3 regions of the Streptomyces sp. NPDC102259 genome follow, and region 2 is predicted to be linked to each of the others. Evidence: riboswitches for the same ligand, from Rfam matches in the RefSeq annotation. Region 2 holds a riboswitch; each other region holds the start of a gene.

Region 1 (9,899 bases), on a different contig from region 2:
CGGATCTCCTCCGGCTTGCCGAAGAGCTCGGTCAACTCGGCGTACGACCGGCGCAGTTGCTCCTCGTCGGCCAGGTCGAGCCGTACGCCGCCCAGGTCGGCGCGGTGCCGCAGGTGCGGCGCGGTGGCCTTGAGGGCGACGGGGTAGCCGAGGGCGTCCGCGGCCCGCGCGGCCTCGTCCGGAGTGGGCGCCGGGATCGCCCGCCGGGTGCGGATGCCGTAGCGGCCGAGCAGCTCACACGTGTCGTCGGCGCCGAGGGTCAGGCCCTGACCGCGCGCGAGGAGCCCGCCGATCAGCTCGGCGGCGCCCTTCTCGTCGACGTCCTCGTACTCGGGCACCTTGCCGGCGTCGGCCGCCTCGCGCCGCCACTGGGCGTACTTCACGGCCTCCGCGAGTGCGCGGACGGCGCGTTCGGCGGCGGGGTAGGCGGGGATGAGGTGCGTTCCCTCGGGGGCCTCGACGGCGGCGGGCACCGGCTGCGCGCCGCCGGACACGTCGGCACGCGCGCGTGGGGCCGCTTCCGCGCGCGGCGCGGTGCTCGTCGCGGCGGACAGCGCCGTCGCGAGACCGCCGAGTTCCACGTGCACGACGAGCACCGGTTTGGCCGGAGCGGCCGCCGCGGCCGACCGCAGGGCCTCCGCGAGTTCCGCGTCCCCGGGCGATCTCTCCCCGATCGCGGGGATCGCCGTCACGACCACCGCGTCGCACGTCTCGTCGGCCAGCGCCCGGGCCAGCGCCGCGTGGAAGTCCTGGGCCGACGCCTCGGTCGTCAGGTCCAGCGGCGGCAGCGGCCGCAGCCCTTCCGAGAGACAGGCGTCGTACGTCAGCAGGCCCAACGACTCGGAGTTGCCGAGGATCGCCACCCGAGGGCCGGTCGGCAGCGGCTGTCGGGCGAGCAGCAGGCCCGCGTCGACCAGTTCGGTGATGGTGTCCACGCGGATCACGCCGGCCTGCCGCAGCAGCGCCGACACCGTCGCGTGCGGCAGCCGCGTCGCCCGTACGGCGTGTCCCTGCGGGGCGGAACCGGCGCCCTGGACGACGACCAGGGGCTTGGCGGCCGCCGTCCGCCGCGCGAGGCGCGTGAACTTGCGCGGGTTGCCGATGGACTCCAGGTACATGAGGGCGACGTCCGTGTCGGGGTCGTCATACCAGTACTGGAGGACGTCGTTGCCCGAGACGTCCGCGCGGTTGCCCGAGGAGATGAACGTCGACACGCCGGTGACGCCGGTGACGCCCCCGCCACGCCGGTGGAGGCGGGACAGCAGGGCGATGCCGATGGCGCCGGACTGGGCGAACAGACCGATGCGGCCGGGCCTCGGCATCTCCGGGGCCAGCGAGGCATTCAGCCGCACCTCTGGGGAGGTGTTGATGACTCCGAAGGCGTTGGGGCCGATGATCCGCATACCGTACGCGCGTGCGTGCCGGACGAGTTGGCGCTGGCGCTCCCGCCCCTCGGGGCCGCTCTCGGCGTAACCGGCGGAGAGGACCACGAGTCCCTGCACGCCGTGCTCGCCGCACTCGGCGACGGCCTCGGGGACCTGCTCCGCCGGGACGGCGACGACCGCGAGGTCGACGGGCGCCGCTATGTCGCGCACCGAGCGGTGGGCGGGCACCCCGTCCAGTTCCTTCAGGTCCTCGGGGAAAGCCTTGTTCACGGCGTACAACCGCCCGGTGAAGCCCGCCTCGCGGAGGTTGCCGAGGACGCTTCGGCCGACGCCGCCGGGGGTGCGGCCTGCGCCGACGACGGCTACGGAGCCGGGCGCCAACAGCCGCCCCACGGAGTGCGCCTCGGCACGCTGTTCCCGCGCGCGCTGCACGGCGACGGAGCGCTCGGTGGGTTCGAGGCCGAACTCCAGGTGGACGACGCCGTCCTCGAAGCTGCGCTTCTGGGTGTAACCGGCGTCCGTGAACACCTTGATCATCTTGGTGTTGGCGGGGAGCACCTCGGCCGCGAAGCGGCGGATGCCGCGCTCGCGTGCCACGGCCGCGACGTGCTCGAGCAGCGTGGAGGCGACGCCCCTGCCCTGGTGGGCGTCCTGCACGAGGAACGCGACCTCGGCCTCGTCGGCCGGCGCCGAGGCTGCCATGCCGTCGGCACCAATGCGGTCATAGCGTACGGTGGCGATGAACTCGCCGCCGACCGTGGCCGCGAGTCCCACCCGGTCCACAAAGTCGTGGTGCGTGAAGCGGTGGACGTCCTTGTCGGACAGGCGCGGGTAGGGCGCGAAGAAACGGTAGTACTTCGACTCGTCCGAAACCTGCTCGTAGAAGCTGACCAGGCGCTCGGCGTCATCGATGGTGATGGGGCGGATGCGCGCGGTGCCGCCGTCGCGCAGCACCACGTCGGCCTCCCAGTGGGCGGGGTACTCGTGCCGGTCCGACGCGCTCTGCATGGGGCCCAGAGTACGGCTCGCGTACGACAACGGCGCGAGGCAGTCTGTGGAGGACGCACGTCGGATCGAGGCCGCGATCCGACGTCCACGTCGGGAGGGGACCACACGACCCCTCCCTCACTCGCTTCACGTGTGGAACACTGGTCTAGACAACCTGAACACTGAAGGGCAGCATCACATGGCTGAGCGCCGCGTCAACGTCGGCTGGGCCGAGGGCCTTCACGCCCGCCCCGCTTCCATCTTCGTCCGGGCCACCACGGCCGCAGGTATCCCGGTGACGATCGCCAAGGTCGACGGCAACCCCGTCAACGCGGCCTCCATGCTGGCCGTTCTCGGCCTGGGCGCCCAGGGCGGCGAGGAGATCGTCCTCGCCTCCGAGGCCGACGGCGCGGACGCGGCCCTCGACCGGCTGGCGAAGCTGGTCGCCGAGGGTCTCGAGGAGCTCCCCGAGACCGTCTGAGCGCGCAGCCCTCTGTGCGCCCGAGCCGACGCCGCTCTCGCGGACGCGGTCGCGCGTCGTCGGGGTTGCTCAATTGACGGTGGCGGTGTTCGTCACTTCTAAAGTGCCGTCCCGCTGACCCCGAAGGGCTCGTCCGAATTATCGGGCGAGCCCTTCGCATTTCCCCTTACGGGCAGCAGAAATAATCCCCCGCGAATTATCCCCCTCTTTGTATACGGCCCCCGTGTTAATGCCGCAGACCCGTCATGTTTACGGGAGGTTGCGAAGTCCTCACACGGTCGGCGCGCTCGGGGCCGCCGGAAAAGCGCAGCCGGTGCGCGGACGTCGCGCGCTCCGTGTGCAGCGCCGTGATCGCCCGCGCGCGCTCGCCGTCGCCGCGCGCCACCGCGTCCACGATCGCGCCGTGCTCCGCCCAGGACTCCACGGGGTTGGCCGGCGCCTCCACCGCGTACATCCAGGCGATCTTGTGGCGGAGCTGAGTGAGCATCGACGTCAGGGCATGGCTTCCGGAGGACTGGGCGAGGGTCTCGTGGAACCAGCTCCCCAGGGAGCGCAGATCCTCGCTGTTGCCCCGCCTGGCCCGCTCCTGGCCCAGCCGGACGAGTCCGCGCAGCACCTTCAGATGGGCCTCGGTGCGCCGCTGGGCGGCCCGGGAGGCGCCGAGCGGCTCCAGGAGCATGCGCATCTCCAGCAGGTCCGCCGCCTCCTGCTCGGTCGGCTCCGCGACGCACGCGCCCGCGTGCCGCCGCGTGACGACGAAGCCCTCGGCCTCCAGCGTGCGCAGCGCCTCGCGGACGGGGACGCGGGAAACGCCGTAGCGACGGGCGAGGAGTTCCTCGGTGAGGCGGCTGCCGCGCTCGTAGACACCCGCGACGATGTCGTCCCGAATGGCCGTGCACACCGAGTGCGCCGGAATACGCATGACGGACCTCCGCCTTAATCCCCGTGAAACGTCGACGATTGACGTGTGTTCCGTGACTCTATTGCAATCAGCGGGAATTTCCGATGGCGGGCCGGAATCCAGGGATATTTTTTGGACAGCAGGGTCTCGGAAACGGCGAAAGCCCCGGCCGGGAGGGCCGGGGCAAGACGATCTGTCGCCGAGGGTCGTCAGACGTTCACACCGTGGTTGCGGAGGTACGCGACCGGGTCGATGTCCGAGCCGTACTCCGCGGTGGTGCGGGCCTCGAAGTGCAGATGCGGGCCGGTGACGTTGCCGGTGGCGCCGGACAGGCCGATCCGCTCGCCCGGGGTGACCGTCTGGCCCACCGACACCGCGAGGGACGACAGGTGACCGTACTGGGTGTAGGTCCCGTCGTTCATCTTGATCACGATCTGGTTGCCGTAGGACCCGCCCCAGCCGGCCTCGACCACGGTGCCGGAGCCGACCGCGTGCACGGAGGTGCCGCTCGCGGCGTGGAAGTCGATGCCGGTGTGGCTGCCGGAGGACCACAGCGAGCTGCTGGCCTGGTAGCCGGTGGAGACGTAGGAACCGGTGATCGGCGACACGAAGGTGTTGAGGCGCTTGCGCTCGGCGTCGCGGGCGGCACGCACGCGTGCCTCGCGCTCCTCCACGGCCTTCTTCGCGGCGGCCTGGCGGGCGGCCTCCTCGAAGGCCGCGTGCTTCTGCACGGCGACCTGGTCGTCGATCTGCTCGGCGACGGACTCGCCGGCGGCGACGACGGGGATCAGCCCGGTCTGCTCGGGGGTGGGCTCGGCGGCGAAGGCCGGGGTGGAGGCGACGGTGGCCATGACACCGGTGGTGGTGAGCGCCGCGATGCCCGCAGCGCGGACGCTGGTGCGCTGCATCCGGCTGGGCCGACGGTGCTTGCCGGTGGCGCAGGTGAACGCCATGAAGTTGGGGGTGTCCTTTCCTTCCCTCTCGCCTACCGGGTTAGCTGACGGGTTCGGAGCAGGAAGGTCTCCTACGGACCCCCTCGCGTTCACGCGCGGGCGTCCGATTCACCCCAGGGACTTCACAAGTGGGTCCCCGGCTCCCCTGGCTCGCGCCATACGGGGACTCGGCGATGACTGTCCGGTGCCGCGGCTGCGGCGCACTGCCTGACGAACAGCCCGGATGACGCTAAGCGGCGCGGGTTTCAATCCTCAAACGGATCCCGGCTTTTGTAGCGCATCCCACAGGGCAGACAGGCAACCTCCGCATCAATTCGGACATGCGGAGGCCCTGGTGACGCTTTCGTCGACCAGGGCCCCCACACGCGTGTGCCGTTGCCGGGAACTACTCCGCGGACACGACCTTGACCTCGCCGATGCCGAGGGCCTCGACCGGCTCCTTGATCTGGGCCGCGTCGCCGACGAGGACGGTCACCAGCCGGTCCACCGGGAAGGCGTTCACGGCCGCCGCGGTGGCCTCCACCGTGCCGGTCGCGGCCAGCTGCCGGTACAGCGTGGCCTGGAAGTCGTCCGGCAGGTGCTGCTCGACCTGGTCGGCCAGCGTGTCGGCGACGGCCGCGGCGGTCTCGAACTTCAGCGGCGCCACACCGACCAGGTTCTGCACGGCGATGTCACGCTCGGCGTCGGTCAGCCCCTCGGCTGCGAGGGTGCGCAGCACCTTCCACAGATCGTCCAGAGCGGGACCGGTGTTCGGGGTGTCGATGGACCCGCTGATGGCGAGCATCGCGGCGCCCGAGCCGTCCGGGGCGGACCGCAGGACCTGCCCGAACGCGCGGACACCGTAGGTGTAGCCCTTCTCCTCGCGCAGGACGCGGTCCAGCCGGGAGGTGAGGGTGCCGCCGAGGCAGTACGTGCCGAGCACCTGCGCGGGCCACACACGGTCGTGCCGGTCGGCGCCGATCCGGCCGATCAGCAACTGCGTCTGGACGGCGCCGGGACGGTCCACGATGACGACCCGGCCGGTGTCGTCGGCGGTCACCGGCGGCACGGGCCGCGGCTCGGCCGAGGAGCCCGTCCAGGCGCCCAGGGTGTCGCCCAGAAGCGCCTCCAGGTCGACGCCGGTGAGGTCGCCGACGATCACGGCCGTGGCCGTGGCGGGACGGACGTGCTTCTCGTGGAAGGCGCGTACGGCCGCGGAGTCGATCTTCTCGACCGTCTCCGCGGTGCCCTGACGCGGGCGTGACATCCGCGCGGTGGCCGGGAACAGCTCCTTGGAGAGCTCCTTGGCGGCGCGCCGGGAGGGGTTGGCCAGCTCGTGCGGGATCTCGTCCAGGCGGTTGCGGACGAGGCGCTCGACCTCGCTGTCGGCGAAGGCCGGGGCCCTGAGGGCGTCGGCGAGCAGACCGAGGCCCTTGGGCAGGCGCGAGGCCGGCACTTCGAGGCTCAGCCGGACACCGGGGTGATCCGCGTGCGCGTCCAGGGTGGCGCCGCAGCGCTCCAGTTCGGCGGCGAACTCCTCGGCGGAGTGCTTGTCGGTGCCCTCGGAGAAGGCGCGCGCCATGATCGTGCCGACGCCGTCGAGGCCGGCCGGCTCGGCGTCCAGGGGCGCGTCGAGGAGGATCTCGACGGCGACGACCTGCTGGCCGGGACGGTGGCAGTGCAGCACGGTCAGGCCGTTGGCCAGCGCGGTGCGCTCGGGCGCCGGGAACGCCCACGGCTTGGCCTCGCCCGCCCGGGGCTGGGGGTGGAAGTCCATCGTGGCGAGCTCGGTCACCGGGCCGCCTCCTCGTTCTCGTCCTGGTCGGCGGGGGCTTCGGCGGCGGTCGGCTCGTAGACGAGCACCGCGCGGTTGTCGGGGCGCAGGCGGGCCTTGGCGACCTCCCGCACCTCCTCCGGCGTGACGTCCAGCACGCGCTGGACGGCGGTGAGGGCGAGCTGCGGGTCACCGAACAGGACGGCGAACCGGCACAGTTCGTCGGCGCGGCCGGCGACCGTGCCGAGCCGGTCGAGCCACTCGCGCTCCAACTGCGCCTGGGCCCGCTCCATTTCCTCGGCCGTGGGGCCCTCCTCGGCGAACCGGGCGAGCTCCTCGTCGATGGCGGCCTCGATGACGGGCACCTCGACGTCGCCGGACGTCTTGACGTCCAGCCAGCCCAGGGAGGGCGCTCCGGCGAGCCGCAGCAGGCCGAAGCCGGCCGCGACGGCCGTACGGTCGCGGCGCACCAGCCGGTTGTAGAGGCGGGAGGACTCGCCGCCGCCGAGGACGGTGAGCGCCAGGTCGCCGGCGTCGCACGCACGCGTGCCGTCCTCGGGCAGCCGGTAGGCGGCCATCAGCGCACGGGCCGGCACCTCCTCCTCGACGACCTCGCGCAGCTGCTCGCCGATGACGTCGGGCAGGCCGCCGTCACGGGGCGCGGGCTTGCCGTCGTGGCCGGGGATGGAGCCGAAGTACTTCTCGACCCAGGCGAGGGTCTGCTCCGGGTCGATGTCGCCGACCACGGAGAGGACCGCGTTGTTGGGCGCGTAGTACGTGCGGAAGAACGCGCGCGCGTCCTCCAGGGTCGCCGCGTCCAGGTCGGCCATCGAGCCGATCGGCGTGTGGTGGTAGGGGTGGCCGTCCGGGTAGGCGAGGGCCGTCAGCTTCTCGAAGGCCGTGCCGTAGGGGACGTTGTCGTAGCGCTGACGGCGCTCGTTCTTGACGACGTCGCGCTGGTTCTCCATCGACTCGTCGTCCAGCGCGGTGAGCAGCGAGCCCATGCGGTCGGCCTCCAGCCAGAGGGCGAGCTCCAGCTGGTGGGTGGGCATGGTCTCGAAGTAGTTCGTGCGCTCGAAACTGGTGGTGCCGTTGAGCGAGCCGCCGGCCCCCTGGACCAGCTCGAAGTGGCCATTGCCCTTGACCTGGCCCGAGCCCTGGAACATCAGGTGCTCGAAAAGGTGAGCAAGACCCGTACGCCCCTTGACTTCGTGGCGTGAACCGACGTCGTACCAGAGGCACACCGCCGCGACGGGGGTCAGGTGGTCCTCCGAGAGCACCACGCGCAGGCCGTTGGCCAGACGGTGCTCGGTCGCTGTCAGGCCCCCGGAGCCTGCCTGGGCTGTGGCCGTGTGACCCATGGGCATGTACGTCCCTTCCGATCGCGGACGCGGTCGTCGAAACCGCGGTTTTCCTGCCGGTCCTGCCACTGTATGCAAGCGTGCGGACGGTCCGCGAAGTTCCCGGGCGACATACGCCGAGAGCGAGATCGCGTAGCCTGCGGGCAGCCGTGGAGGAGATGCCTCTGCGTTCGGGCCGGACTGCCGACGCCAGGTCCTCGCCCGCGCTGTCAGTGCCACGGTCCACAATGGTCCGCGTCAGATCCCGTATCACGCCCCAGCAAGGAGCCGGCAGCGATGGCCCGCCGCAGCACGAAGACCCCGCCGCCCGACGACTCGTACGAGGAGCGGATCCTCGACATCGACGTCGTCGACGAGATGCAGGGCTCCTTTCTCGAGTACGCGTACTCGGTCATCTACTCCCGCGCCCTGCCGGACGCCCGTGACGGCCTCAAGCCGGTGCACCGCCGCATCGTCTACCAGATGAACGAGATGGGCCTGCGCCCGGAGCGCGGCTATGTGAAGTGCGCCCGGGTCGTCGGCGAGGTCATGGGCAAGCTGCACCCGCACGGCGACGCGTCGATCTACGACGCGCTGGTGCGGATGGCCCAGCCCTTCTCCATGCGGCTCCCGCTGGTCGACGGCCACGGCAACTTCGGTTCGCTGGGCAACGACGACCCGCCGGCCGCCATGCGGTACACCGAGTGCCGCCAGGCCGCGGCGACGAGCCTGATGACGGAGTCGATCGACGAGGACACGGTCGACTTCACGCCCAACTACGACGGCCAGGAGCAGGAGCCGGTCGCGCTGCCCGCCGCCTTCCCGAACCTCCTGGTCAACGGCGCGTCCGGGATCGCGGTCGGCATGGCCACGAACATGCCGCCGCACAATCTGGGCGAGGTCATCGCGGCCGCCCGCCATCTGATCCGCTTTCCCGGCGCGGATCTGGACGCCCTGATGAAGTACGTTCCGGGCCCCGACCTGCCCACCGGCGGCCGGATCGTCGGCCTCTCCGGCATCCGGGACGCCTACGAGAACGGCCGCGGCACGTTCAAGATCCGCGCCACGGTCTCGGTGGAGACCGTCACGGCCCGCCGCAAGGGTCTGGTCATCACCGAACTGCCCTTCGCCGTCGGGCCCGAGAAGGTCATCGCCAAGATCAAGGACCTGGTCGGCTCGAAGAAGATCCAGGGCATCGCCGACGTCAAGGACCTCACCGACCGCGCGCACGGTCTGCGCCTGGTCATCGAGATCAAGAACGGCTTCGTGCCGGAGGCCGTCCTGGAGCAGCTGTACAAGCTGACCCCGATGGAGGAGTCCTTCGGCATCAACAACGTGGCGCTGGTCGACGGCCAGCCGCTCACGCTGGGCCTCAAGGAGCTCCTCGAGGTCTACCTCGACCACCGCTTCACCGTGGTGCGCCGCCGCAGCGAGTTCCGCCGCACCAAGCGCCGTGACCGGCTGCACCTGGTGGAAGGCCTGCTGACGGCGCTCGTCGACATCGACGAGGTCATCCGCCTGATCCGCTCCAGCGACAACAGCGCGGAGGCGAAGCAGCGCCTGATGGAGCGCTTCTCGCTGTCGGAGATCCAGACCCAGTACATCCTGGACACCCCGCTGCGCCGGCTCACCAGGTTCGACCGCATCGAGCTGGAGGCGGAGAAGGAGAGGCTCAACGAGGAGATCGCCGAGCTGACCCGGATCCTGGACTCGGACGCGGAGCTGCGCAAGCTGGTCTCGGCCGAACTGGCCTCGGTGGCGAAGAAGTTCGGCACCGAGCGCCGTACGGTCCTGCTGGAGTCGTCGGGTACCACGGCCACCGCCGTGCCCCTCCAGGTCGCGGACGACCCGTGCCGTGTCCTGCTGTCCTCCACGGGCCTGCTGGCCCGCACGGCGAACGGCGAGCCCTTCACGCGGGACGCCGAGGACGCCGACGACGAGGGCGGCAAGCGCACCAAGCACGATGTGATCGTCTCGGCGGTGCACGCCACCGCGCGCGGGGAGATCGGCGCGGTCACCTCCTCGGGCCGTCTGCTGCGGATCAACGTCGTCGACCTGCCGCAGCTCCCGGACACGGCCTCGGCGCCGAACCTGTCGGG
Region 2 (9,899 bases):
CCGGGGTCCGTATTCTCTGATCATGGCCGCACCCACCGCATATGCCGCGCGCACCGCGTACTCCCTCATCGCCACCGATCTGGACGGGACGCTGCTCCGCGGCGACGACACCTTCTCCGACCGGTCGCTCGACGCGCTCGCGAGGGTGGCGGCCGCCGGGGCACGTCACCTGGTGGTGACGGGACGGCCCGCGCCTCGGGTGCGCCCGCTGCTCGACCGGCTGCACAGCAGGGGGCTCGCGGTGTGCGGGCAGGGCGCGCAGTTGTACGACGCCGGCGCGGACCGTCTGCTGTGGTCGGTCACCCTGGACCGGGAGCTGGCCGAGACCGCGCTCGGCAAGATCGAGGCGGAGGTCGGCCAGCTGTACGCGGCCGTCGACCAGGACGGGGTCGACGGGCTGACGCTCATCGAGCCGGGCTACCGGATGCCGCACCCGACGCTGCCCGCCCTGCGCGTCGGCCGGCGCGACGACCTGTGGTGCGAGCCGATCAGCAAGGTGCTGCTACGCCATCCCACGTTGTCCGACGACGAGTTGGCGTCGACGGCCCGCTCGGTGGTGGGTTCGCTGGCCACGGTCACCATGTCGGGGCCGGGCACGGTCGAGCTCCAGCCCTGCGGGATCACCAAGGCGACGGGTCTGGCCCTGGCCGCCGAACACCTGGGGCTGCGGCCCGAGGACACCATCGCCTTCGGGGACATGCCCAACGACATCCCGATGTTCGACTGGGCGGCTCGTGGCGTAGCCATGGCCAACGCCCATCCGGAACTCAAGGCGGTGGCCGACGAGGTGACGACGTCGAACGAGGACGACGGCGTGGCCGTCGTCCTCGAACAACTGTTTCCATAACCGCTACCGGCTACCGGCTACCGGCTACCGGCTACCGGCTACCGGCTACCGGCCACCGACGCCGGCTACCGGCGGACGGCCACCGGCACCGCGACCGGCTGCCGATATCGGCGACCGGTCGGCGGGACGGTCAGTACGCGCCGAACACGTTGTCGATCGAGCCGTAGCGCGCGGCCGCGTAGTTGCAGGCGGCGGTGATGTTCGCGACCGGGTCGTAGGAGTCCCACGACGTGCCGTTGACGTGGTAGGCGCGGAAGGTCGGGTCGATGACCTGGAGCAGCCCCTTGGACGGGATGCCCGCGGCCGCGTTGGAGTCCCAGAGGTTGATGGCGTTGGGGTTGCCGGAGGACTCGCGGATGACGTTGCGGTAGATGCCGTTGTACGTCCCCGGGATGCCGTGCTGGCCCATGACCTGGAGGGAGGCACGGATCCAGCCGTCGAGGTTGTTGGCGTAGCCGAGGCTGGTGGCCGTGGAGACGGCCGGGGTCGCCGCGGAGGCGGTGGTCGCCCCGAGGACGGGAAGAGCGAGCACGGCCGCGCCGGTGGCGGCGACGGCGAGCGTGCGGACGAAACGGTTGCGGCGCGTCTGAGCGGCAGCGGGCATGACGATTTTCCTCTCCGGCGCCTGCGAGGTGAGCTGTCGGGTTCGGGCGGGAGCTGCCCGGTCGCGTCCTGACGGTCGCGGCTTGACCCCAAGCCGTCCCGGCTGTCCGAAAAGTCTTGGTTATCCAAGACATCCGGAAAATCCGTTTCGGCGACTTACCTGGTTCCCCCGCTCCTGCCGAGCGGTATCGATGGGTGTTCGGGCGGCGGCAGGATTCGGCGTTCCACCCGACAGGCCGGGAACGTATGCGAGAGCACATGTCCGAAACAAGTACCGGATTCACAGATCACCCCTATTGACCTTGGTCTGTGACCTATGAGGTGCTTGATCCTTTGTGGGTGCAAACCTTCAACTTGCTTGAGGGGTGCGGAGAATCGGTGAAGGACGAGGTCGGGTCGGATCCCCCTGGGGGGTGAGCCAAGTCACCAGCATTCACAAGAGCGGCGAATCGGGCATTAAACCCAAGTCGTTGTTAAAGGACCGGCAATGGACCGCGGGGGAGAATCGCCTGCCGTCGCGCCCGACGCGCGCGGGGGAGGCTGAAGAGAATGCGTGATCGTCGTCACGTGGGGAGAGGGCGGCCGGGCCCGTCGGCCCGACGGGTGCCGCGGTCCGGGACATGAATCTCCGCTTCCCGGAAACTCTCTCCATGTCCGCTCATATGAGCTGATCGAAAACATATCGGGCGGGATCCGATAGCGCCTGGCCTGCGGGGCGCCGCCCGGGCGAGTCCATTCGAGCCTGCGGGACGTGGGGGCTATCGGTGATCGAAACGTGACCGGATACGCTGACTTGAGTGATGGCAGAGACCTATCGACAAACCGCGTAATCGCCAGTAGACACCAGCAGACAGGAGACCCCTCGTGACCGTCGTCGGGCCGTTCGGGCTGAGCGTGCGGGACCAGGCTCTGGAAGCCGATGTCCAGGCCGGATTGGCGGCTGTCGAGGAAGGCTTGCTCGAGGCCACCAAGAGTGAGGTCCCGTTCATCACGGAGGCCGCCCAGCACCTCGTACGCGCGGGCGGGAAGCGGTTCCGGCCGTTGCTCGTGATGCTCGCGGCGCAGTTCGGCGACCCCTACGCGCCCGGCATCGTGCCGTCGGCCGTCGTGGTGGAGCTGACCCACCTGGCCACGCTGTACCACGACGACGTGATGGACGAGGCGGCCGTGCGGCGCGGGGTGTCCAGCGCGAACACCCGCTGGGGGAACTCCGTCGCCGTCCTCACGGGTGACTTCCTCTTCGCCCGCGCCTCCCACATCCTGGCCGACCTCGGGCCGGAGGCGGTGCGGGTGCAGGCCGAGGCGTTCGAGCGGCTGGTCACCGGGCAGATCCTGGAGACCGCGGGTCCGACGGACGGACGGGACCCGGTCGACCACTACCTCGACGTGCTCGGCGGCAAGACGGGCTCGCTGGTCGCGGTGGCCTGCCGGTTCGGGGCGATGATGTCCGGCGCCGACGAGACGGTCGTCGACGTGCTCACGCAGTACGGCGAGCGGCTCGGCGTCGCCTTCCAGCTGGCGGACGACGTCCTGGACATCGCCTCCGACTCGCACGAGTCGGGCAAGACGCCGGGCACGGACCTGCGCGAGGGCGTTCCCACGCTGCCCGTGCTGCGGCTGCGGGAGCGGGCGGCGCGGCTGTCGCTGCCCGAGGACATCGCCCTGTGCGAGCTGCTGGACTCCGACCTGACCGACGACGCCCGGCACACCGAGGCGCTGGAGGCGCTCAGGGCCCACCCGGCGCTGGAGCAGGCCCGCCGGGACACCGTGCGGTACGCGAAGGAAGCGCGGTCCGCGTTGGCGCCGTTGCGGGAGTGCGACGCGAAGGCGGCGCTGATGGAACTCTGCGACGCGGTGGTCCACCGGGCGGGCTGACCCCAGCGACCCCTACGGGTCGGATGCCGGCTCGTCACCTTTGTGTCATACCGCAGGCGTACGGGAGTTGAGCCCTCGGGCTGACGCTTACCCGTGGTCGATTTGGTCAGATGGGAACCACGGAAAACACCACTCCTCACCGATTCGGGTGAGAATGGCGGCTTGGGGTGGGGACGTTCAGGCGCGAGATGACCAGCCGCCGCCGACGACGGAGGTAAGGCACACATGGCACCGAAGGCATCCGACGACACCACCACCGGCGGGGAGTCGACCGCCGGAGAGGCCGACGACCTGCGCCTCGGACGGCGCAAGGCCGCACGGTACATCGTCCCGGTCACCGTGATCGGTGTCGCGGCGGCGACGATCGGGCTGGTCCCGGCGCTCGCCGACTCCGGCGACCCCGACCTGCCGAAGATCACCGCACAGCAGCTCCTCGACAAGATCGCCGCTTCGGACGTACAGCAGCTGTCCGGAACGGTGAAGATCAGCACCGATCTCGGGCTGCCCGACCTCGGCGGTCTGGAGAGCGGGCTCCTCTCGGGAGCCACCGGGCAGGGCGGCGACGGCTCGTCCGCCGATCCGTCCACCAAGCTCACCGAACTCGCCGCCGGCACGCACACCCTGCGCGTCGCCGCCGACGGCCCGGACCGGCAGAAACTCTCGCTGCTGGAGAACGCGGCCGAGTACAGCGTCATCCACAACGGCAAGGACGTGTGGGGGTACGACAGCGCCTCCAACGAGGTCTACCACTCGACCGCCGACGAGAGCTCCGGCAAGGGTTCCGGGAAGGCGGAGACCCCGGTCCCCGCCACGCCCAAGGAGCTCACCGAGGACGCTCTGAAGGCGGTCGACGACACGACCTCCGTGACCGTCGACGGCACCGTCCAGGTCGCCGGCCGTGACGCCTACAAGCTGCTGGTCAAGCCGAAGCAGTCCGGTTCCACGGTCGGCGCGATCAGTGTGGCCGTCGACGCGAAGACGGGCCTGCCGCTGAAGTTCACGCTGACCCCGGCGAGCGGCGGCGCGGCCGTCGTGGACGCCGGCTTCACCCAGGTCAGCTTCGCCAAGCCCGCCGCGTCCACCTTCGACTTCACCGCCCCCAAGGGCGCGAAACTCACCGAGGGTGACGAGGCCGGGGAGTCCGCCCCCAGGCACTCCGAGAAGTCCGACGACCTCGCGAAGGGTCTCGACGGCGTGGAGGGTCTCGAAGGCGTGGAGGGCGTCGAGGGCCCGGACGGCCTCGACGGGCTCAACGTCCTCGGCGAGGGCTGGACGTCCGTGGCCGTCTTCGACACCGGCGGCGAGGGCATGCCCTCGGGCGCGGAGGCCGGCGGCGACCTCGGCGGCTTCCTCGGTTCCTTCGGCGACAAGGTGACCGGCAAGTTCGGCTCCGGGACCGTCTTCTCCACCCGCCTGATCAACGCCCTGATGACGGACGACGGCAAGGTCTACGTCGGCGCGGTCACCAAGGACGCCCTGGTGAAGGCGGCGAACGCGGCGAAGTAGGCCGGCGGTCGAAGCGTGCGAAGTGATCGAGCGGTGAATGATGAAGCGGTGAAGTGACGAAGTGACGAAGCGGTGGAGCGGGTGAAGTAGGGCAGAGGCCGGCCTCCGGACACCGGAGGCCGGGAAGCCGGAGGGGGAGCGAGCCGATGGGGGAGTCAGTAGGGGAGCCCGTCCCGGAGTCGGTACGGGGGCCCGTCCCGGAGGCGGCGCGGGAGCCCGTCCCGGAGTCGGCACGAAAGCCCGTGCCGGAGTCCACGGTGTCCGAGCGGGAGCCCGTGCCGGAGTCCACGGAGCCTGTGCGGGAGCCCGTGCCGGAGTCCGGGGACGACGGCGCCGTCATCCACACCCGCGGCCTCACCAAGCGCTACCGCGGTGGACAGCTCGCCGTGGACGGCCTCGACCTGACCGTCCCGGCGGGCAGCGTCTTCGGCTTCCTCGGCCCCAACGGCTCCGGCAAGACCACCACCATCCGCATGCTGATGGGGCTCATCGAACCCACGGCCGGCTCGGCCCGCGTCCTGGGGCAACCCATGCCGCGGGCCGCGCGTGCCGTGCTGCCCCACGTCGGGACCCTCATCGAGGGCCCCGCCCTGTACGGCTTCCTCTCCGGCCGCGACAACCTCCTCCGCTACGACGCCGCCGACCCGACCGCCGATCCGCGCACCCGGCGTGCACGGGTCTCGGCGACGCTGGACCGGGTGGGTCTGACGGCCGCCGCCGCCAAGAAGGCGAAGGCGTACTCCCTCGGCATGAAGCAGCGCCTGGGCCTCGCCGCCGCCCTTCTCCAGCCCCGTCGGCTGCTCGTCCTCGACGAACCGACCAACGGCCTGGATCCGCAGGGCATGCGGGAGATCCGCTCGCTGATCCGGGAACTGGCCGCGGAGGGCAGGACCGTCTTCCTCTCCTCGCACCTGCTCGACGAGATCGAGCAGGTGTGCACGCACGCGGCGGTGATGGCACAGGGCCGACTGCTCGTCCAGGGCCCGGTGGCCGACCTCGCCGCGGGAACGCGCGGCCGACTGGTCGTGACGACCCCGGACCCGGCGGACGCGGCCCGGGTGCTGAAGGAACAGGGGGCGGACGACGTGGTCCTCGGTGAGGACCGCGTGACTGCCGAGGCCCCGCCCCCGGACCGCGATCTCGCCGATCTGAACGCCGCGCTGGTGACGGCGGGCGTCCGCGTCCGCGGCTTCGCCGTCGAGCGGGCCTCCCTGGAGGACGCGTTCGTGGCTCTCACGGGGGAGGGATTCGATGTCGCGGGCTGACACGTGGACGACCGTAAGGGAACGCCGGCACCGGCAGCAGCACCGGTGCTGACACCGGCGCGGACGGCGAACTGGACCTGGACCTTCGGGCTGCTCCGCAGCGAACTGCTGACCACCTTCCGGCGCTGGCGCACCCTCGCGCTGCTGGGCGTGCTGGCGGCCGTGCCGATCCTGGTCGGGATCGCCGTGAAGATCGAGACGGGCGACGGCTCGTCCGGCGGACGCGGCGGCGGGGGAGGGGGTGGTGGCGAGGGCCCGGCGTTCATCTCCCAGGTCACCAACAACGGCCTGTTCCTGGTCTTCACCGCACTGGCCGTGACCCTGCCGTTCTTCCTGCCGATGGCGATCGGTGTCATCGCGGGCGACTCGATCGCCGGCGAGGCGAACGCGGGCACGCTCCGCTACCTGCTCGTCGCCCCGGCCGGCCGCACCCGACTGCTGCTGGCCAAGTACGCGACCGTCATGATCTTCTGCCTGGTGGCCACGCTCGTGGTCGCGCTCTCGGCGCTGACGGTCGGGGCGCTGCTCTTCCCGCTGGGCGACCTGACGACGATCTCCGGCACTCGGATCGGCTTCGGCGACGGGCTGCTACGGGCATTGCTGATGGCCCTGGTCGTCGCCGCCTCCCTGACCGGCGTGGCGGCGCTCGGGCTGTTCGTCTCCACCCTCACCAGCAGCGGCATCGCGGCGATGGCGACGACGGTGGGCCTGTTGATCACGGTCCAGATCCTCGACCAGATCCCCCAACTGCACGCCTTGCAGCCGTACTTCTTCTCCCACCACTGGCTGTCCTTCGCCGACCTGATGCGCGAGCCGGTCTACTGGGACGACCTGGAGAAGAACCTCGGCCTCCAGGCCCTGTACGCGGCCGTCTTCGGCTCGGCGGCCTGGGCGCGCTTCACGACGACGGACATCACGGCGTAGGTGACCACGTGCAGGTCACCACGCGTAGGTCACCACGCGTAGGACGTCAGGCAGGTCACCACGCGTAGGACGTCAGGCGTAGGCCTCGCCTCGGTTCTCAGCGGCTTTCAGGTTCTCAGCGGCTTTCGTAGCGGGTCTCGTACAGGAAGCGGGCCCTCGGGGCCTCGCCCGCGAAGAACGTCTTCGCGCGGGTCAGCGCCTCCGTGTCCCCGAGGACGTCGCCGGGCTTGCTGCCGTTGCCGAGCAGCACCCCGCCGAAGGACATCCCCATGTACGCGGCGGAGTTGTTGAGCGTCCCGACGAGCGGATCGGCGACCACCGGCTGGTCGTCCGCGAGCGCGGTGACGCCCCAGAGGGTGCGCCCGGCGAGCGTCGCCTTGAAGTCGAGGCCGGGGATGCGCAGCCAGCCCGACCAGTGGTCCAGGTAGCGCTTGGTCTGCGCGGAGACCGAGTACCAGTACAGCGGGGACGCGATCACGAGGTCCGTCGCGGCGAGCGTGGCGTCGAGCAGCAGTGCCGCGCTCCCCTCGGTGGGGCGCACGTGGTCGCTGTCGTGGCGCAGGTCCTCGAAGTCGGGCAGCGGATGCCGGGCCAGGCTGATCCATGTCTGCTCGACGTCGGAGGGCAACTGCTCGGCCGCCGCACGGGCCAGCAACTCGGTGTTGCCGTCCGGACGGCTGCTGCCCAGCACGAACAGGAAACTGCGGCGGGTCATGTTCCATCCCCCAGGTAGTCGGCGTACGAGGATAGTCTGCACCTGCATTATATGTGTGCGCAAGTATCCTGAGCGGCTCGGGCGGCTCGGGCGGCTGCCAGGAGTGCCGACTCCCCGCCGTGCGCCGCGACCATCTGCAACCCCACGGGACAGCCGTCCGCCCCGAGCCCCGCCGGAACGCTGATCGCCGGATGCCCGCTCAGGTTGAACGCCCAGGTGAGCGCGGTCGAGTACCGGTCGCCCGGACCCTCGTAACCGTGCGCGGCGTTCGGGGTCGTCGGGGTCAGCAGCAGGTCGGCACGGGAGAAGAGGCCGGCCAGCAGCCGGTCGTTGACGTTCCGGACGCGTGCGGCGGCGCGGAGGTTTGAGCCGGGGGTGCGCAGCGCGAGCCAGGCCGGTGCGGGGTCCGCCAGCCGCAGGGGCCCGTCGGAGGGCCGCGCCAGCCGTACGACACCCGCCTCGGCGAGGCGCCCGGCGGCGGCCCTTGCCAGGGCGAGCGGCTCGGGGTCGGGATCGGCGAAGCCGAGGTCGGCGGAGAAGACGGCGACAGGCGGGGCGGGATCCGCCGAAGGAACCGGACCCGCTCCCGCCGAGGGACCCGGACCCGCTCCCGCCGAGGGGAAGGGCCCCGCTCCCGCCGAGGGGAAGGGCCCCGCTTCCGCCTTCGATGTCATCACCCGCCAGTACGCCTCGGCGTCCGCCGCGTGGTGGACGAGCACGCCGGGCGCCGCCAGTCCCGTACGGTCCCGGGATGCCGGTGGCGGCCCCTCCGGGGGCGGCGGCCGGCGGTTCGTCGTCTTCAGGCCGATCACGCCGCACCACGCGGCCGGGATCCGCACCGAGCCCGCGCCGTCGCTGCCGGTCGCCAGGGGGACCAGGCCCGCGGCCACCGCCGCCGCGGACCCGGCCGAGGAGCCGCCCGGCGTGCGGTCGGCGCGCCAGGGATTGACGGTCCGGCCGTGGGCGCCGAGGCCCCAGGTCTGCCAGGGGGTGCCGGGCCCCGGTACGGCCGTCGCCCCGACCGGCACGCATCCGGCGGCGACCAGCGGGCCCGCCGTACGCAGCCCGTGAAGCCCCTTCACGCCGATCGGCACCCCGGCCAGCGGCAGCCGCGCGCCCGCGGCGACCCGGGCGTCGATCTCGCGCGCCCACGCCAGGGCCCTTTCCTCCCACACCTCGGCGAAGGCGCACAGGGAGGGGTCGACCCGCGCGATCCGTGCGAGCGCCTCGCCGACCACGTCCAGGGCCGCCAACCGCCCCGCCCGCACGGCCGCGGCGATCTCCACGGCGGGTGGCCACGCCAGGTCTCCGTACCTCACCCCGGCGACCTCACTTCGGCAACCTCACCCCTGCGGCCTCGCCCCGGCCCCGCCTGCTCAGCGGGCCCCGGTGAGCCGGGACAGCGGTTCCGTCTCGCGTGGCGGGGTGCCGCCCAGTTCGCCGAGGCGCCAGTTGTTCACCCACGGGACGCGGTACACGTCGACGACCGACTCGATCACCCGCACCCGCTGGACGAGCGGCCGGGGCAGCCTGCCCGGCGCGTCCGCGACGAGCACCACCGCGTCCAGGTCGAGCCCCCGCGGAGCCTCCCCGCGCCGGAAGACCTCCAGGGTCCGCAGGACGGAGTCCAGCCCGGCCGCATGGGTGCGGGCGACCAGCAGCACGGACGGGGGATCACCGGCGCCGGGCCACGCGCGTCCGCAGTCGTGGCCGCCGTAGACCGCGGCGAGCGTGGAGCCGCCGGCCCCGCCGTGCGTGGCGACCCAGGAGAAGCGGCGGGGCCCGGCGGCGGAGGCGTACGGCATCGCCACCGGATCCGGTGCGGCCACCGGTCCGCGGATCCAGATCTCCGGCCCCCGCTGCCCGTCCGTCGTCCCCATGGCCCGTGTTCCTCCCCGTCGTCGCCGATTCTCCGGGACGCCCCTGATCATGGTGGTCCCGGAGCTGCCCCGGGAGCGGGGCGTGGGTTCCTGGAACGAGGCTGTGACGTCGCGGTGACGCGTGGACCGGGAGCGCTCGGAGAGACTCAACAGTACGTGTCCACGTACACGTACCTGGACGACCGGATCGTGACGACGCATCCGAGTGAGGAACCGATGTCTCGACTCAGCCGCGAGAAGAAGCGGGAACAGAAGTACGCCGGCCCCACGGCCGTCGTGGTGGC
Region 3 (9,899 bases), on a different contig from region 2:
GGGAGCCCCAGCCGCAGCCGACGTCCAGCAGCCGCGACCCGGGTCTCAACTCCAGCTTGCGGCAGACGAGTTCGAGCTTGTCACGCTGGGCGAGTTCGAGGGTGCCGTCCCCGGACTCCCAGTAGGCGCACGAGTAGACCATGGACGGGCCGAGGACGAGCGCGTAGAAGTCGTTGCCGACGTCGTAGTGGTGGCTGATGGCGCGTCGGTCGGAGCCGCGGGTGTGGAGGTGGCCGGTCCGGCGGACCTCTTCACGCGGCGGGGCGGGCGGCAACGGCGGTCCGGCGAGTTTCAGCAGGCCGCGCACCGCCGAACGGAACGCGGGGTCGCGCAGTGCCTGCGCGAGCGTACGGGCGTCCTCGCCGCGCTCCCAGATCAGGCCGGAGAGCAGATCGAGAGCGGTGTACAGGTCCCCCTCGATCTCCAGGTCGCCGGCCACCCAGGCGCGGGCGAGGCCGAGTTCGCCGGGCTTGAAGAGGAGCCGGCGCAGGGCTCGGCGATTGCGTACGACCAGGGTGGGCGCATCGGGCGGACCCGCCTGCGAACCGTCCCAGGCGCGGACGCGCACCGGCAAGGGGGCTCCCAGCAACTGTTCGACGAGGGCATGGAGCCGCGGCGCGGCGTCAGCCATGATGCACACCTCCGTGACGGGTGATCCCGCAATGTCCTGACACCACGTAAACACGGAAGAGCGCGCGGTCCAGTCCCGCACGGCCGTCACGACTCGGCAAAATACATGTACACAGCATGCGTATCGACCATCGCCGGAGCCGCCCGCCTCGGGCGGGGGCGGACGGGGCGAGCCGGGCGGGTCAGGCGGGGCGGCCGGGTTAGGCAGGCGAGCCGGGCGAGGAGGCCAGGCCGGGCGGAGCAGGCCGGGCAGGCCGGGCCGGGCGAAGCAGGCCGGGCAGGCCGGGCGGACGGCGAAGGGGCCGTCCGCACCACGGATGGCGGACGGCCCCTTCGGGGGTGTTTCGGTGACCGGAGGTCAGGAGGCCTTGGCCTTCTCGTTCTCGGTCTTCTCGGCGGCCGGCTTCGCGGCGACCGGCGCCGGCTTCGCGGCCTCGTAGAACTCCTCGCGCGGGGACTCCAGCGCGCCCAGCGCCACGACCTCGCGCTTGAGGAACATGCCGAGCGTCCAGTCGGCGAAGACGCGGATCTTACGGTTCCACGTCGGCATCGCCAGGCCGTGGTAGCCGCGGTGCATGTACCAGGCGAGACGGCCCTTGAGCTTGATCTTCACCTTGCCCATGACGATCATCGCGACGCCCTTGTGGAGGCCGAGGCCCGCCACGGCACCCTTGTTGGAGTGCGAGTACTCCTTCTGCGGGAAGCCCCGCATACCGGAGATCACGTTGTCGCCGAGGACCTTGGCCTGCCGCAGCGCGTGCTGCGCGTTCGGCGGGCACCAGGCGTTCTCGACGCCGGCCTTGCGGGCGGCGACGTCCGGGACCTGGGCGTTGTCGCCGGCGGCCCAGATGTAGTCGGTGCCCTGGACCTGGAGGGTGGGGGCCGTGTCGACGTGACCGCGGGGGCCCAGCGGCAGGCCGTAGCGGGCCAGCACCGGGTTGGGCTTGACGCCCGCCGTCCACACGATGGTGTTCGAGTCGACCTCGAGGCCGTTCTTCAGCACCACGTGGCCGTCGACGCAGGAGTCCATGGAGGTGGAGAGGTAGATCTCCACACCGCGGCCCTCGAGGTGCTCCTTGCCGTACTGGCCCAGCTTGGGGCCGACCTCGGGAAGGATCTTGTCGGCGGCGTCGACGAGGATGAAGCGCATGTCCTCGCGGGACACCGTCTTGTAGTACTTGGCCGCGTCCCGGGCCAGGTCCTCGACCTCACCGATGGTCTCCGCACCGGCGAAACCGCCGCCGATGAAGACGAAGGTGAGCGCCTTGCGGCGGATCTCCTCGTCGGTCGTGGAGTCGGCCTTGTCGAGCTGCTCGAGGACGTGGTTGCGCAGGCCGATGGCCTCCTCGACACCCTTCATACCGATGCCCTGTTCGGCGAGGCCGGGGATCGGGAAGGTGCGGGAGACCGCGCCGAGCGCGATCACCAGGTAGTCGAAGGGCAGCTCGTACGCCTCGCCGACCAGTGGGGCGATCGTGGCGACCTTGCGGTCCTGGTCGATGGTGGTGACCCGGCCGGTGAGGACCTCCGCCTTGGGCAGCACGCGTCGCAGCGGGACGACGACGTGGCGCGGGGAGATGTTGCCGGCGGCGGTTTCGGGGAGGAAGGGCTGGTAGGTCATGTACGACCGGGGGTCGACGACCGTGACGGTCGCCTCGCCGTAGCGCATCTTCTTCATGATGCGCCGAGCTGCGTACAGGCCTACGTACCCACCGCCTACTACGAGGATCCTGGGACGCTCCGTGGTGCTCATGCCATCGAGTATCCACCCGCTCGAGGGGGGTCGCTCGTGCGCCCCTTCACAAGCTTCCCGGGGGTGTGTGCTATCCTCCGCCGCTCGCGTGATCCACGTCATGGCGCGGAGCGGGAACCAGCGTGTAGGGCATGGCGTTGTCAATGCCGCGTGAGCTGCCTCTCCGGGTTCGGAAGGGCTCCGTGAGGGCCGTCCGGGGCCCCTTCCCCCGACCTCCGCGATACGTCCGTGCGCGCCTCTTTTGAACACGTTCACAGGGATGTTGGGCCCCCGGAAGGGTCAACCGGGACGCCTCTGTCCTCCGACAGGGCCGAATTCCTTGTGAAGAACTTCACGAACTTTCCCGAGGGGGTGCCTCCGGAACGCGTCCGAGGGGCCACGAAGGGCCCCTCGGGACTGCTCATACGGGCATCCTGCCTGCTCAGCAGAGTGCAAGTAGCGGGTCGGTCGGGGTCACGCGATCGACCAGGCGATGCCGTCGAGGATGTCGTGCTCGCTCACGACGACCTCCTGCGCGCCGATCCGCTCCATGATCGCCAGCAGGACGAGCGCGCCGGCCGCGATCACGTCCACCCGGCCCGGGTGCATCGCCGGATACGCGGCGCGCTGTGCGTGGGTGGCCTCGAGGAGGTCGCCGCTGATGCTCCTGACCCGGTCGACGCCGATCCGCGCGTGGTGGATCTTCGTGGAGTCGTACGCGTCCAGGCCCAGGGCGATCGCCGCGACCGTCGTCACCGAGCCGGCCAGGCCGACCAGGGTGTGCGCCTCGCGCAGCGGGACCGTCCGCTCGGCGAGGTCGAGAGCGGCCTCGATGTCGGCGCGCATCGCCGCGATCTGCCCGGCGGTGGGCGGGTCGGTGACCTTCCCGTCCACGACCAGGTGGCGCTCCGTCATCCGTACGCAGCCCACGTCGACGGAGCGCGCGGCGCGGACCCGGTCGTCGCCGACCACGAACTCGGTCGAGCCGCCGCCGATGTCCACCACCAGGAAGGGCTTGGCCAGGTCGGCACGCCCCTTCAGTTCCTTCGTGGCGCCGTTGAAGGAGAACTCGGCCTCCTGGTCGCCGGTGATGACCTCGGGCTCGACGCCGAGGATGTCCAGCACCCCGCGCACGAACTCGTCCCGGTTCTCCGCGTCCCGGGAGGCGGAGGTGGCGACGAAGCGCAGCCGCTGCGCGCCGTACTCCTTGATGGCGGCCGCGTACTCCCGGCAGGCCGCGAAGGTCCGCTCCAGCGCCTCGGGGGCGAGCCGTCCGGTGCGGTCGACGCCCTGCCCGAGGCGGACGATCGTCATCCGGCGGTCCAGGTCGACCAGCTCACCGGTCTCCGGGTCGGCGTCGGCGACGAGCAGGCGGATCGAGTTCGTACCGCAGTCGACGGCGGCGACGCGGGTCACCGGGCATCCCCCCCGACCGGCTTGAAGGCGAAGTGTCCCGAGCCGTCCTGCGACGTCTCCACCTGCCACCCTTCGCCGGACGGCGGCTGGGACCGCGTCACGCACGTGCCCTTGCGCCACCACTGCGGAAGCATCTCCAGGGCCTCGTCGCCGAGCGGGTTCACGCCCGGGCCGGCGGCCAGGGAGTGCGCGACGAGCACGTGCAGGCACTTCACACGGTCCGGCATGCCGCCCGCGCTGGGGAAGTTCTTCAGTTCCTCGATCTCGTCCCGGCGCCGGATGTAGTCCTCGTGCGCGGCACGGTAGGCGGCGGCCAGTTCCGGGTCGGTCCGCAGCCGCTCCGTCATCTCCTTCATCACGCCGTTCGCCTCGAGCGTGCCGATGGCCGAGTTGGCCTTCGGGCACGTCAGGTAGTACAGCGTCGGGAAGGGGGTGCCGTCGGGCAGGCGGGGGGCCGTCTCCACGACGTCCGGCTCGCCGCACGGGCAGCGGTGCGCGATCGCGCGCAGACCGCGCGGCGGCCGTCCGAGCTGCTGCTTGAAGGCCTCGACGTCCGCGTCGGTGGGCTCGGTGCGCGGGGTGGTCGGCGGGGGCGTTTCCATGCCTGTCTTTCTATCGGTCAGTTCACTGGTCGGAGGCGTCGGACTTGTCGACGCCGTCCCAGACGTTCGAGTACCAGGGGCGGTCGGTCGCCCCGAGGTCGGCGCGGGACTGCTTGGCCGCGTCCGGATCGATCACGACGAACCCGGTCTCCCCCGGCAGCACGTAGTGCAGCCGCTGCCGGATCTGCTGCTCGGCGTAGGCGTCGTCCTGCCAGCGCGCCTTGAGGTCGCGCAACTGCTCGACGCGTTCTGCTGCCTGCTGCTTCTCCCGTTCCAGATCGGCGATCTCGGCACGCTGGGAGACGTACTGACGCATCGGATAGGCCAGGGCCACGATCAGCGTGCACAGGACGAGCGCGAGGAGCGCGGCGCGGCCGGTGAGCCGGGAGCGGCGGGCCTGGCGCTTGGTCTGGGAGCGGTAGACCCGGGCCGCGGTCTGCTCGCCGAGCAGCTTGATCCTGGTCGCGGTGGAGAAACGGTCCCGGTCCTTCACGGCCACTGCTTCCCGCCTCCCGTCTCACACGTGCGTACGTCCCCGCACACGGTACGGGACCGGGTACGGGGACGTACGTACGACTGGCGGAGCCTTGACCCGGTTCGGGTCAGCGGCGTCGGCCTGTGCTCAGCCCTTGAAGCGCGGGAAGGCGCTGCGGCCGGCGTACACCGCGGCGTCGTCGAGGATCTCCTCGATGCGCAGCAGCTGGTTGTACTTGGCGACGCGGTCCGAGCGGGCCGGGGCGCCGGTCTTGATCTGACCGCAGTTCACCGCGACCGCGAGGTCGGCGATGGTGACGTCCTCGGTCTCGCCGGAGCGGTGGGACATCATGCACTTGAAGCCGTTGCGCTGGGCCATCTCGACGGCGTCCAGGGTCTCGGTCAGCGAACCGATCTGGTTGACCTTGACGAGCAGGGCGTTGGCGGAGCCCTCCTCGATGCCGCGGGCCAGACGCTCGGGGTTGGTGACGAAGAGGTCGTCGCCGACGATCTGGACCTTGTCGCCCAGTTTGTCGGTGATGACCTTCCAGCCGGCCCAGTCGTCCTCGTACAGCGGGTCCTCGATGGAGACGAGCGGGTACGCGGAGACGAGCTCCTCGTAGTACTCGGTCATCTCGGCGGCCGAGCGGGACTTGCCCTCGAACTCGTACTTGCCGTCCTTGTAGAACTCGGACGCGGCGACGTCGAGCGCGAGCGCGATCTGCTCGCCGGGGATGTAGCCGGCCTGCTTGATGGCCTCGATGATGAGGTCGAGGGCGGCGCGGTTGGACTCCAGGTTCGGGGCGAAGCCGCCCTCGTCGCCGAGGCCGGTGGACAGACCCTTGGTCTTCAGCACCTTCTTGAGAGTGTGGTAGACCTCGGCGCCCCAGCGCAGGGCCTCGGAGAAGGACTCCGCGCCGATCGGGGCGATCATGAACTCCTGGATGTCCACGTTGGAGTCGGCGTGCGAGCCGCCGTTCAGGATGTTCATCATCGGCACCGGCAGCAGGTGCGCGTTGGGGCCGCCCAGGTAGCGGAACAGCGGCAGGTCGCTGGCCTCGGAGGCGGCGTGCGCGACGGCGAGCGAGACGCCGAGGATGGCGTTGGCGCCGAGCGAGCCCTTGTTGTCGGTGGCGTCCAGGTCGAACATGGCCTGGTCGATCAGGCGCTGCTCGGTGGCGTCGTAGCCGACGAGCTCCGGGCCGATCTGCTCGATGACGGCGAGGACGGCCTTCTCGACACCCTTGCCGTGGTAGCGGTTCGGGTCACCGTCGCGGAGCTCGATGGCCTCGAAGGCACCGGTGGAGGCGCCGGACGGAACGGCGGCACGACCCGTGCTGCCGTCGTCGAGGCCGACCTCGACCTCGACCGTGGGGTTGCCTCGGGAGTCCAGGATTTCCCGGGCTACGACGACGTCGATGGACGGCACGAGCATCTCCTTCTTGGGATGTGACGCTGGTTGTGCGGGGCCCAGGGGCCTTGATGAGCCCTGGCTGGGCCTTGCGACTAGAGCCTAACCGCCCCGGGGCCGTCGGCAGCCGACCGACCGTCCCGTGGACAGACAGACCGTACCTATTGTTTCCGCCCGGAACAAAGGGGGTGGCCGAGAAAGGTCGACAGGAAGTGACGAACGGGCAAAGAGAAACCCCGCTCCGGTGCGTACGGGGGAACACGCACCGGAGCGGGGAGCCCGTGGGGACGGGGGGTGACCCTCACGAGGTCTTCAGTGTGCCGACCTCGGATGTGAGGGCGCTGTGGCTTCTCTTGGGGCCAGGTGTCACTTCAGGTGCAGCTGCTGGCCCGGGTAGATGAGGTCCGCGTCGACGACGATGTCCTTGTTCAGCTCGAACAGCTTCGCCCAGCCGCCCTTGACCTTGTGCTTCTCGGCGATGGAGCTGAGGGTGTCGCCCTTGACGACCTTGTACTCGCCGTCACCCTTCTTGACCTTCTTGCCGGTCGGGGTGGTGACCGTCTTGGAGGCGGCAGGGCGGTCGGTCGAGCGGGAGGCGCTCTGCTCCTCGGTGGAGCGGCTGCTGGTGCTGCCGCTGTTCGACGAGCTGGAGGAACCGGAGGAGCTGGACGAGCCGGAGCTCGAGGAGCCGGCGCTGCTGCCGTTGTAGGCGGCGCCGGACAGGCCGGTGCCGCAGACCGGCCAGGCACCCTTGCCCTGGCCCGCGAGGACCTTCTCGCCGATGGCTATCTGCTGGGACTTGGAGGCCTGGTCGGCGGTGGAGGCGTAGGCGGTGCCGCCGTACGCGGCCCAGGTGGACGCCGAGAACTGGAGGCCGCCGTAGTAGCCGTTGCCGGTGTTGATGGACCAGTTGCCGCCGGCCTCGCACTGGGCGACCGCGTCCCACTCGGAGGCGGTGGCGGCGGAGGCACTGCCGGCCGCCATGAGCGGGGCGGCGATGGCGACACCGGTGACGCCGGCGAGCGCGGCGACGCGGGTCGCCTTGGACGGGCGGCGGTGCTTGCCCTTGGCGGAAAACAGCATGGTGGATCCCCTCACCGACGCCTGCGAGGTGAGCTGTCGGGTTCGGGCCGTGTGAGTTGCCCGGCCACGTCCTCGCCCGCCGGAGCGCTGCTCCGTGGGAGGTGTGGCTTCACCCCGAGCCGTTCCGGTCAACCGACCGGCGCGGCACTTACCTTGGGTCCCCCGCTCCTGCCTACGGCGCTTGCGCGACGACTGTTCCCGGTTCGTCGCTGGCAGGATTCGGCGTTGCGACGGCCGGGGCTCGGGTTGCCGAGTGGCCTCGACCGTAGACACGCGATCGGCTGAATTTCAAAGACGATCAGGGCTTCTGAGACTCATCCCACACTTTCACCAAAAGGGACATTCGGTGTGAAGTGTGACGTGAACTCCCGCTGTTTTTCTTGGGCTTTGCGCCCTATTCCACCCCTGTGTCGAGGGTCTGACCGGCGGCGATGTCGCTCGGGTCGGCGCCGATGAGGCCCCTGTTCTCGGCATAGAGGGCGCGCCATCCGCCGTCGAGGCCAAGGGAGTCGGCGATGGACGCAAGGGAGTCGCCCTCCTGGACGACATAGGTGGCCGCGGCGTGCCGGCCGGCGGAGGCGGTGGTGGTGCCGTCCACGCCGGCGTCGGTCGCGCTCTTGGCCGTCGCCTCGTCGGCGGTGGTGCCACGGTGGCGGCCGGAGCCGAGGGAGCCGGTGTCGACGAGGCTCCAAGAGCCCTCATCCTGGCCGGAATTGTCTGAGTCATCCGCTTCTGGGGTCGCCGTGGGCGAGCCGTCGCCCGCCGATCCCTCACCCCGGCCGCCGGAACCGCCGGTCGAGCCGGAGCCATCCGTGGCAGCGGAGGAAGAGGACGAAGGGGAGGAAGCGGACGCCGAGGGCGAACCGGAAGAATCAGCGGACGAGCCGGATGAGTCGGACGATCCGGTCGAGGAGTCGCCGCTCGTCGAGGAACCCGAGGATCCGGACAAGCCCCGGGACAGGTCGGACAATCCGGAAGATCCAGAGGAGTCGGACGAGTCGGACGAGTCGTCCGCCACGCCGGTGTCCACGTTCAGCGCGCCGTTCTCCTGGGTGAGCCCGGAGGTCAGCCCACAGGTGCCCCACGCGCCGATCCCGTCGGCCGCGAGCACCTTCTGCGCCACGGCGATCTGCTGGCTGCGGCTGGCCAGGTCGGGGCTCGTCGCGTAGTCGAGGCCGCCGTACGCCTCCCAGTCCTTCTGGGTGAGGCTCAGGCCGCCGTACTCCCCGCCGCCCTCGTCGGCGCTCCATGAGCCGCCGGTCTCGCACTGCGCCACCTTGTCCCACACCGTGCCGTCGGCCGCGCTCGCGCCGGAGGCGGCGAGCAGCGGAATGGCGATGGCGGAGCCCGTCACTCCGGCCGCGACAAGGAGGGCCGGGGCCTGGCGGGGGCGACGGTGACGACCGTTCCCGGAGAGCATGCGAGGGGCCTTTCTCTGGACAGCACTGACCGGCGCGGCGGGTGAGACCGATGCTCCGCGCTGACGAGTGAACGTATCGGCAGACGATCACTTGTCACAAGTTAATGCCGCGCAGATCACGTGAAGATCACAGACTTGAGTGTTGGTCACCTTTGCTCCGCCGAACGGTCACACTCCGGCTGACGTCCGGTCAGACATGGACCGCTTATGAGCCGGAATGCACCGGAGTGAACTCGACCGGCAACGTCCGCAGTCCGCGCATGATGAGCCCGCCGCGCCACCTCAACTCGGCCGGATCCGCGGCCAGTCGAAGGTCGGGCAGCCGGGTCAGGAGGGTGGCGAGCGCGGTCTGGCCCTCCAGCCGGGCCAGCGGGGCGCCCAGGCAGTAGTGGATGCCATGTCCGTAGCCGAGGTGCTGATTGTCACGGCGGGACAGGTCGAGGGTGTCGGGGTCCGAGAAGCGCGCCGGGTCACGGTCGGCGGCCGCCAGCACCACGAGGACGGGGTCGCCCGGCGCGATGTCCTGCCCGCCGACGCTCAGCGGCTCGGTCGCGAACCGCCAGGTGGCGAGTTCCACGGGGCCGTCGTAGCGCAGGAGTTCCTCGACGCCGGTTTCCAGCAGGCCGCGGTCGCCGTCCTCCTCGGTGAGCGACCGCTGGAGGCGTCCGCGCTGCTCAGGGTGGGTGAGGAGGGCGTAGGTGCCGTTGCCGATGAGATTGACGGTCGTCTCGAAGCCGGCGAACAGCAGGATGAAGGCCATGGCGGCGGCCTCGTTCTCGGTGAGGTGCTCGCCGTGGTCCGAGGCGCGGATCAGACCGGAGATGAGGTCCTCGCCGGGAGCCGGGTCCGCGGGGAGCTCCGCGCGCTTGCGGTGGATGAGCTCCAGCAGGTAGCCGCGCATCTTCTTCACCGACCGCGCGACCCCGCCCCTCGGACCCCCGCCGTGCCGGATCATCATCCCCGCCCAGTCGCGGAAGTCGTCCTGGTCCTCGCGGGGCACGCCCAGGAGGTCGCAGATCGCGTAGATGGGGAGAGGAAAGGCGAAGTCGTGGATGAGGTCGGCCGTGCCCTCGGCGGCGAACCGGTCGATGAGCTGATCCGTCAGCTCCTGGACGCGGGGCGCGAACTCGG

What was found. A riboswitch is a leader RNA that binds a small molecule or an ion and turns the genes downstream of it on or off. The one in region 2 is predicted to bind cyclic di-AMP.
Positions count from the first base shown of each region.
Region 1: another riboswitch for cyclic di-AMP. It lies ahead of ACIRPU_RS09265 (M23 family metallopeptidase); the one in region 2 lies ahead of ACIRPU_RS31305 (transglycosylase SLT domain-containing protein).
Region 3: another riboswitch for cyclic di-AMP. It lies ahead of ACIRPU_RS27740 (transglycosylase family protein); the one in region 2 lies ahead of ACIRPU_RS31305 (transglycosylase SLT domain-containing protein).

Region 1 is NZ_JBIWMA010000003.1:125,017-134,915, reverse strand. Features, by position in the region: gene ACIRPU_RS09280 (GNAT family N-acetyltransferase) at 1-2,393, opposite strand, end outside; gene ACIRPU_RS09275 (HPr family phosphocarrier protein) at 2,572-2,853, shown strand; gene ACIRPU_RS09270 (GntR family transcriptional regulator) at 3,080-3,775, opposite strand; gene ACIRPU_RS09265 (M23 family metallopeptidase) at 3,964-4,707, opposite strand; cyclic di-AMP (ydaO/yuaA leader) riboswitch at 4,722-4,890, opposite strand; gene ACIRPU_RS09260 (M16 family metallopeptidase) at 5,093-6,481, opposite strand; gene ACIRPU_RS09255 (pitrilysin family protein) at 6,478-7,827, opposite strand; gene ACIRPU_RS09250 (DNA topoisomerase (ATP-hydrolyzing) subunit A) at 8,098-9,899, shown strand, end outside.
Region 2 is NZ_JBIWMA010000017.1:28,280-38,178, reverse strand. Features, by position in the region: gene ACIRPU_RS31310 (HAD family hydrolase) at 23-847, shown strand; gene ACIRPU_RS31305 (transglycosylase SLT domain-containing protein) at 978-1,451, opposite strand; cyclic di-AMP (ydaO/yuaA leader) riboswitch at 1,455-1,682, opposite strand; gene ACIRPU_RS31300 (polyprenyl synthetase family protein) at 2,315-3,325, shown strand; gene ACIRPU_RS31295 (outer membrane lipoprotein carrier protein LolA) at 3,551-4,831, shown strand; gene ACIRPU_RS31290 (ATP-binding cassette domain-containing protein) at 4,978-6,096, shown strand; gene ACIRPU_RS31285 (ABC transporter permease) at 6,142-7,020, shown strand; gene ACIRPU_RS31280 (flavodoxin family protein) at 7,136-7,735, opposite strand; gene ACIRPU_RS31275 (amidase family protein) at 7,783-9,054, opposite strand; gene ACIRPU_RS31270 (hypothetical protein) at 9,112-9,615, opposite strand; gene ACIRPU_RS31265 (tetratricopeptide repeat protein) at 9,832-9,899, shown strand, end outside.
Region 3 is NZ_JBIWMA010000013.1:185,051-194,949, reverse strand. Features, by position in the region: gene ACIRPU_RS27770 (class I SAM-dependent methyltransferase) at 1-631, opposite strand, end outside; gene ACIRPU_RS27765 (NAD(P)/FAD-dependent oxidoreductase) at 989-2,383, opposite strand; gene ACIRPU_RS27760 (exopolyphosphatase) at 2,837-3,778, opposite strand; gene ACIRPU_RS27755 (DUF501 domain-containing protein) at 3,775-4,380, opposite strand; gene ACIRPU_RS27750 (septum formation initiator family protein) at 4,403-4,879, opposite strand; gene eno (phosphopyruvate hydratase) at 5,003-6,289, opposite strand; gene ACIRPU_RS27740 (transglycosylase family protein) at 6,632-7,348, opposite strand; cyclic di-AMP (ydaO/yuaA leader) riboswitch at 7,352-7,538, opposite strand; gene ACIRPU_RS27735 (transglycosylase family protein) at 7,743-8,768, opposite strand; gene ACIRPU_RS27730 (cytochrome P450) at 8,974-9,899, opposite strand, start outside.